DNA from 2 places in the Parendozoicomonas sp. 209JJ7-1 genome. Region 1 is predicted to be linked to the other one. Evidence: predicted binding sites of a transcription regulator. Region 1 holds the regulator's gene; the other holds the start of a gene.
What was found. Region 1 encodes FNR, which switches genes on or off when oxygen is low (the NO sensors DNR and NnrR bind a similar motif). Its sites were predicted from a motif close to TTGATNTANATCAA; they were not measured.
Positions count from the first base shown of each region.

Region 2: hemN (oxygen-independent coproporphyrinogen III oxidase) is a predicted target of FNR. The motif match lies at 1,972-1,985, and genes of this name have one in related genera.

Region 1 is NZ_JBYVJU010000001.1:302,045-305,454, forward strand. Features, by position in the region: gene ACY2RQ_RS01355 (hypothetical protein) at 1-374, opposite strand, end outside; gene ACY2RQ_RS01360 (hypothetical protein) at 549-1,160, opposite strand; gene ACY2RQ_RS01365 (hypothetical protein) at 1,285-1,449, opposite strand; gene fnr (fumarate/nitrate reduction transcriptional regulator Fnr) at 1,639-2,397, shown strand; gene ACY2RQ_RS01375 (adenine phosphoribosyltransferase) at 2,406-2,948, shown strand; gene ACY2RQ_RS01380 (hypothetical protein) at 3,126-3,410, shown strand, end outside.
Region 2 is NZ_JBYVJU010000005.1:199,033-202,442, reverse strand. Features, by position in the region: gene ACY2RQ_RS07120 (amino acid permease) at 1-352, shown strand, start outside; gene hemN (oxygen-independent coproporphyrinogen III oxidase) at 464-1,849, opposite strand; gene ACY2RQ_RS07110 (hypothetical protein) at 2,093-3,410, opposite strand, start outside.

The DNA.
Region 1 (3,410 bases):
GACACGGCCATAGTCGTCGCTCCGGCCAGGCCAACCAGATTGCAGTGCTGGCCGATTGTCGCCCCGGGTTTAATGGGTAGAATATTCACAACACCAAATCGCCCGACAATCGGGCCAAGAACAACACCGGTAACAGCGGCTATGCAGAAAGAAAATACCTGCCAGAGGGAGGGGATAAGGCTGACAGCCATATCCTTCAGCTGCTTCTTGAATGGAGCCGAAGCTTGACTGGCACTGTCTGCCCGGCCTTCAGCCAGTATCGACCTAAGGTCTTTAAGAGTTGATACCCGGCCATGGCTTTTACTCTGTTTCGCCGCCGTCATGGAACCGGCAGCCCCTGCACCAACTCTCACCCTGCCGAATTCACCTGCCATAACGCAACTCCCTTGCTTATTCGGCCAATATTTATAAGTTACTGGCACCTTCGACCTGTATCACTTTGGCCTGGTTCATGGACTGTACACTTACCATGACAACACTGTCAGATTTCCTAACAGGCAAAAGAAAACCCGCCGAAGCGGGTTTTCCTGGCAATACCTTGCTCATTATCACTTCACTCTGCGCCTCCCCCGTTGAGCCCCCTCCAGCTCTGGCTCATTCTTATGTTTAAGAGCAATAGTCTTCTCTTCAGGGAGATTGTTCTCAGTAGCGTTAGCATTGGCATTGGCATTGGCATTGGCATTGGCATTGGCATTGGCATTGGCATTGGCATTGGCATGAACGGAAGTCGCATGATCCTGCTTTTTCTGCTCTTCCTGCTTCTTCACTATGGTCTGAGTCACTGTACTTGTATCATCCAGGCTTTTACCCATCATAATCCTGGCCACGTTTCCGAAAAACCTTATAACCATTTTGGTAGAAAAAATTGATATAGTGCTCCTGGTGGCATAAATAGTATCAGAATTATTCGCCCATGATGTGGGCAGTATTTTGTGGGCCAGAACATTGGAGCTTCTGAAACAGAAATACGTAGCCAGAATCTCGGGAATACTCTTCACGAATGTCCAGCCTGTGTCCTTGGTCAGCGTCCAGCAACCATCCGCAAGGCGCTTGTATACGCTAACTTCGCCTTGAACCTGACCATCCTTAACGTGGGTCTTGCCAGGCACAGCCTCGCAGCTTTTATTCCTGAATGGTATGCGGCCTCTAATATCGGGCATCCTAGCCCAGCAGCCACCGATATAACCTTGCACTTTATGTAACATTTCCAACCTCCAAAGATGTCTAAACCCTGATCCCAAACTTCTACCCCGAGGCAGAAGTGGCCCGCCGGGCTTTGATGGATCAGAAATGTCTGGCCAGGGACCAGAAGCCAGCTCCCCGAATACCCGGAATGGCTGTACTGCCCCTTATTGACTGATCGGGAGAGGGAGAGTTCGCTCCTGCCAACTGCTCTGTCAGCAGAGATAACGGCAAAACGACTGAAAGCGTCTGTTTATGGGGTGACAAAACGGGTTACCAGAGATAACAACCCAAGTGCGCCCCTATTGGTAACAACTGTACAGAAAAAACCAATAACTATTTATTTTTCTCAATAAAATAATAGGTATCTATCACAGGGTTAAACTCGGCGGCATATTCCCATACAATATGAACCACTCTTTTCAACAGCCAACCGGTTCTTAGGGGCTCTTAAATATGGCGTCCAAACTCAACGTAAGGCATGCCAGCCAAGTAGCCTGCCGGGACTGTAGCCTGAGTCCATTGTGTCTACCCCTGGCGCTGAAAATCGAGGACATTGACGACCTCGACGAAATCATCAAGCGCGGGCGACCCCTGAAAAAAGGCGAACATCTGTTCCTGGAAGGCGATACATTCCATAGTGTTTTTGCGGTTCGCTCCGGCGCCCTGAAAACATATACATCAACCAATGAAGGTGAAGAACAAATCACAGGCTTCTACCTGCCCAGCGAACTGGTCGGGTTAAGCGGGCTGGATACAGACACCTACCCGGTTTCTGCCCAGGCCATTGAGACCACCATGGTCTGTGAAATCCCCTTCGACAAGCTCGAAAAACTCTCCGACAGCCATCCGGCCCTCCGCCGCCAGCTGATGCGGATTATGAGCAAGAAGATCCGCGAAGATCAGCAGATGAAACTTCTGCTGTCGAAAAAGAATGCCGACGAGCGTATCGCGACCTTTCTGATCAACCTGGCCAGCCGATTCCGACGCAGGGGCTTCTCCTCACAGTCATTCCGTCTTTCTATGTCCCGGAATGAGATGGGAAACTATCTGGGCCTGGCTGTAGAAACCGTAAGCCGGGTATTTACCCGCTTCCAGAAGGCTGAACTGATCCATGCCAACGGTAAAGAAATAGAAATTACCAGCGCCATGGAGCTGTGCACCCTTGCAGGTGGTAAACTGAGCGACACCCCTGAAGTTGTGAATATTCAGTAACCATGCCTATGAGCGATACAGCCTTTAACGAAAACCACCTCCGAAGCCTGATTCGAGCCGTCCCTGACTGGCCTGAACCGGGCGTTATGTTCCGGGATATCTCCACGCTGCTGAAATCTCCAGAAGGGATGCGCATGGTGCACAGCACCTTCGCCGAACGCTATCGGGAGAAAGGCATCACCCACATCGGTGCCCTGGATGCCCGGGGCTTCCTGCTCGGAGCCCCCCTGGCGGATACTCTCGGCCTGCCCCTGGTAATCTTCCGCAAACCGGGCAAACTGCCTGCGGAAACCATCCGGGAAGAATACGCCCTGGAGTACGGTAAGACCGCCCTTGAGGTTCATGTTGATGCCATGAACGCTGGTGACACAATTGTCCTGATTGATGACCTGATAGCCACAGGTGGCACGCTGCTGGCGGCCCACAAACTGGTTAACCGGCTGGGGGGCAGTGTCGCGGAAGCTGCGGCGATTATTGACCTGCCCGCCCTGGGTGGTTCCGCCCTGCTGAAGCAGGCGGGTATTCCCACCTATACCCTCACCAGCTACTGAGCGCTTTTCTTAAGCCTCCCAGCTCTTCACCACCAGCCTGAACCTTCAGGCTGGTTTATTTATGCCGATGTCAGTTTCTGTAACAGAACTTCTCAGTAACAAGAACAGGTTGACATGGGAATCTGCGCCAGGGAATTACGACAGCTCATTATCCGTCCCACACTCCAGCATTTGAGTATGTGGAGCCCTACAACAGAGAACCTGCTATTGGGAACAGCCGCCCAGGAATCCGGCCTCGGGGAACACCTGCAGACAGAACACCACAACGCTTACGGCCTGTACCAGATCACGCCAAGAATGCACCGCAATGTCTGGGACAATTTCCTGGCCCACCAGCCGGAACTGGCCAGTAGAATCCGCGGCCTTGCCAGCCAGCATGAATTCCTCCAGCGCCCCCATGCGGAACTGGCCACCAATCTGGCCTATTCCACAGCCATAGCCCTGATGATCTACCTCCGGCGC
Region 2 (3,410 bases), on a different contig from region 1:
TGCCATAGTGCTTTATGCGCTGATGTACATTCTTATGTTCATGGCGGCGATTCGTTTACGCTATTCACACCCTGAAGTTAAACGTGCTTATAAGGTGCCTGGTGGAACGGCTGGCATGTGGGTGGTCAGCCTCATTGGTGGTATTTGCATCTTTGCATGTCTTTTGATTGGATTTATTCCGCCTGAGCCGAATCCGTGGGGTTTCTGGAATTTTGAAGCTGCGTTGGTGCTGGTTTGTGTTGCTTCTGTGCTAACGGCCTGTTTTTTCCTTAAGAAAAATCGTTCGAGTAAGTTAAAACCCAGCTCGGATATTTCATCTGACTCTGATACTTCCCAAAGTATGGCAGGATGATAGTGTCAATAACTTTGGAAAATCCGGGGTTTCCTAAAATCTAAACAGTCCCTGGCAGAAAATCCAGGTGGTGATACGGTGCCACCTGGATGATTGTTTTTCCCTTATTGATCAGATAATCCTGGAAAAAAGCGGCGTTTTCTGAGCAGAAGGCAGATACTGGTCAAACACCATACAAATATTGCGAATCAATAAACGGCCCCTGGGCAGGATCTGTATATGGTCGTGATCAATAGTCAGTAGCTGATCTTCCGCCATTTTTTTTAAGGCCACCATCTCTTCCGGGAAATGCTCGGTAAAGCGCACTCCCCAGTTGGCTTCCAGCGTATAAAAATTCAGATGAAAATCACAGATCAGTCGGCGGATGATATGAGAGCGCAGTTGGTCTTCGGCATTGCTCTGCATACCTTTGGCGATAGGCAGGCGTCCGGCCTCTATCGCGCTGACATAGCTTTCCATATCCGTATGGTTCTGGGAACAGGTATCGCCTATCTGACTGATGGACGACACACCCATACCAATAAGATCACAGTGCCCGTGGGTGGTGTAGCCCTGGAAGTTGCGGTGCAGATAACCTTCCTCCTGGGCAATGGCCAGGTCGTCGTCCGGCAGGGCAAAGTGATCCATACCAATGTACACATAACCGGCTTCCAGCAAACGCTGGGTGGTGGCTTCCATGATCCGCAGCTTCTCTTCCGGTGTCGGGAGGTCTTCTGAACGGATACGGCGCTGGGGCATAAATCTGTGGGGCAGGTGGGCGTAGTTAAACACCGACAGCCTGTCCGGGCGCAGCTCTATGACTTTGTTCACGGTTTTCATAAAACTGTCGCGGGTCTGCAGGGGCAGGCCGTAGATCAGGTCTATGTTGATGGAGCGGAAACTCATGGCATGGGCCGCGTCCAGCACATTCTCGGTAACCGACCGGGGCTGGATACGGTTAACGGCAGCCTGCACCTTCGGGTCAAAGTCCTGAACCCCCAGGCTGATGCGGTTAAAACCGAGGTTTCTCAAGTGGCCCATCATGCTCCAGTCCACTTCCCGGGGGTCAATCTCCAGGGAATAATCCGCGAACTCTCCGAAGCTCAGGTGAAAGTGTTTGTCTGCGGCTTCCATCAGCTGCTGGATCTGCGCTTCATTCAGGAACGTGGGCGTACCCCCTCCAAGGTGCAGTTGCTCAACCAGGCCCCGGTGGCCAAGCAGTTCGGCGTGCATGGCCATTTCCTGGCACAGTAAATCTACGTAAGGCTGGGCCTGCTCCCTGCGTTTGGTCACAATCTTGTTGCAGCCGCAGTAGTAGCAGACGGTATTGCAGAAGGGGATATGAAAGTACAGCGATAGTGGTTTTCTCTGCTGCCCGCTCAGTTTCTCGGCGCAGTGGAAAGTCTCTGGATTAAACTCACTGTTGAACTGTACGGCTGTAGGGTAAGAGGTGTACCTTGGCCCTGGCCGGTCATATCGTTGAAGTAATCCGGAATCCCAGATCAGTGAGTTAGTCATGGTTATACCCTGCAATCAAAATGCTGCAATGTTGTTTTTGTTGAACACTTTAGATGGTAAATAAAAACAAGTGCCTGCATACAATACTGATTGACAGTCTACTTGTTTGTAGTGGTTTGATGTTGACGTGCATCAATGGCAGGTGGGATTTTCCAGTACGCGGTTAATCTTACCAGTTCTGGCTGCTGGAATATATTAATGTTTTCCAGGCGGATATTCTTTTTCCCATATGGACGCTAGGCGCTATTGGTTGTTCAGGCGAACCGGGAAAACCTGCATATCCGGCCCGTTCTGCCGGGTCGGGGGGAAGGAATGGGTTGAGCAGCTTCTTTTCAGGTATTGGAATATATCTTTCAGGGTCTGGAAAAAGGTGACCCCTTCCGCACTGACTGGTGCCAGCGCGTCTTTAAGGGGCGATTGGTGTGTACTCCGGCAACAGATTGTTGCCATTGACAGGGTTAACAGACTCAGGCTGTAACCGATATTGGCCGGAATTCTGATAATCGGAATTGTGCCATAAACGCCGGTACTCAAGGTGGCGAGGGTTCCTGTGGCCAGCCCCGCAGCGGCGACTGGCCAGGCTGCTCCATTGAATATCAGAGATGTTGTCAGCCCTGCAGCCAGTGTGCCGCTGACGCCCAGTCGCAGCCATGGATTATGGGCAAATCCGAGGGAGTGGTCGGTGATTTTTCTCAGGGTTGCAGGGGGCCATAGCCGGGTAGCCTGTTGCCGGTTGATAGCCAGATAGTATGCCCGCCTATCTTCAATGCTCTGTTCAGCTGCATCGGCTGTCTGTTGCAGGGAGGCCGCGTATGCAGAATCAAACATTCGGGACGCTGTCATCCGGGTCACCCCTGTGGCATGGCGGAGAGTCAGGCGGTGACCGTGGGTTTCTCTGAATTTATGGCTGAAACGGCATTCCGGACAATGAACGACCCGCTCCCGGCACTGATGCCCTGCAACGACATTGGTGTCACAGTTAAAGCAGTGGTGTGTTTCAGCCGGGCAGCTATGCAGGTGAGAGGGTAAATCCTCCAGCTTCAATATCTGTTGGCAGCCGCTGTGGGTGCCCTGCATATCATGGTTTGGACAGCGTATTTTCAGTGACATCTGGCGTTTTCTAAAAGTTGGCTGCTGGCTGTGGATGGCAGGAATATGGGCATCCTGGTCCAGTGGGTCACCACATTGCTGGCAATACTGGTCAAGGACATCCCCGAGAGCTTCATTCAGGCAACCCCGGCAATAGAGGGCGTTGCAGTCCGGGTCGTCCCGGTGCAGGGCAAAGACCGGGTCCCGGGCGCAGCTGTAGTGGCAATCCGGGTAACTGCAGCGCAGTTTCTGGTCAAAATATTCCCGGGACTCTGCATCGGCAGGTTCAACCAGATAAGAACGATCGGGTTTGTCGGATTGCTTAATAGTGATACTGAGCTGGTAACGGTTATCTGTCCGTCTCTGGCTGGACTCTTCCGTTACTGGCGGGCATTTATTTGCATCCCCTGAACTGCCATCACCACGGTTGCCTTTGCGGTGGCCAGAAGTACGATTTGTCTGTACTGAGTCT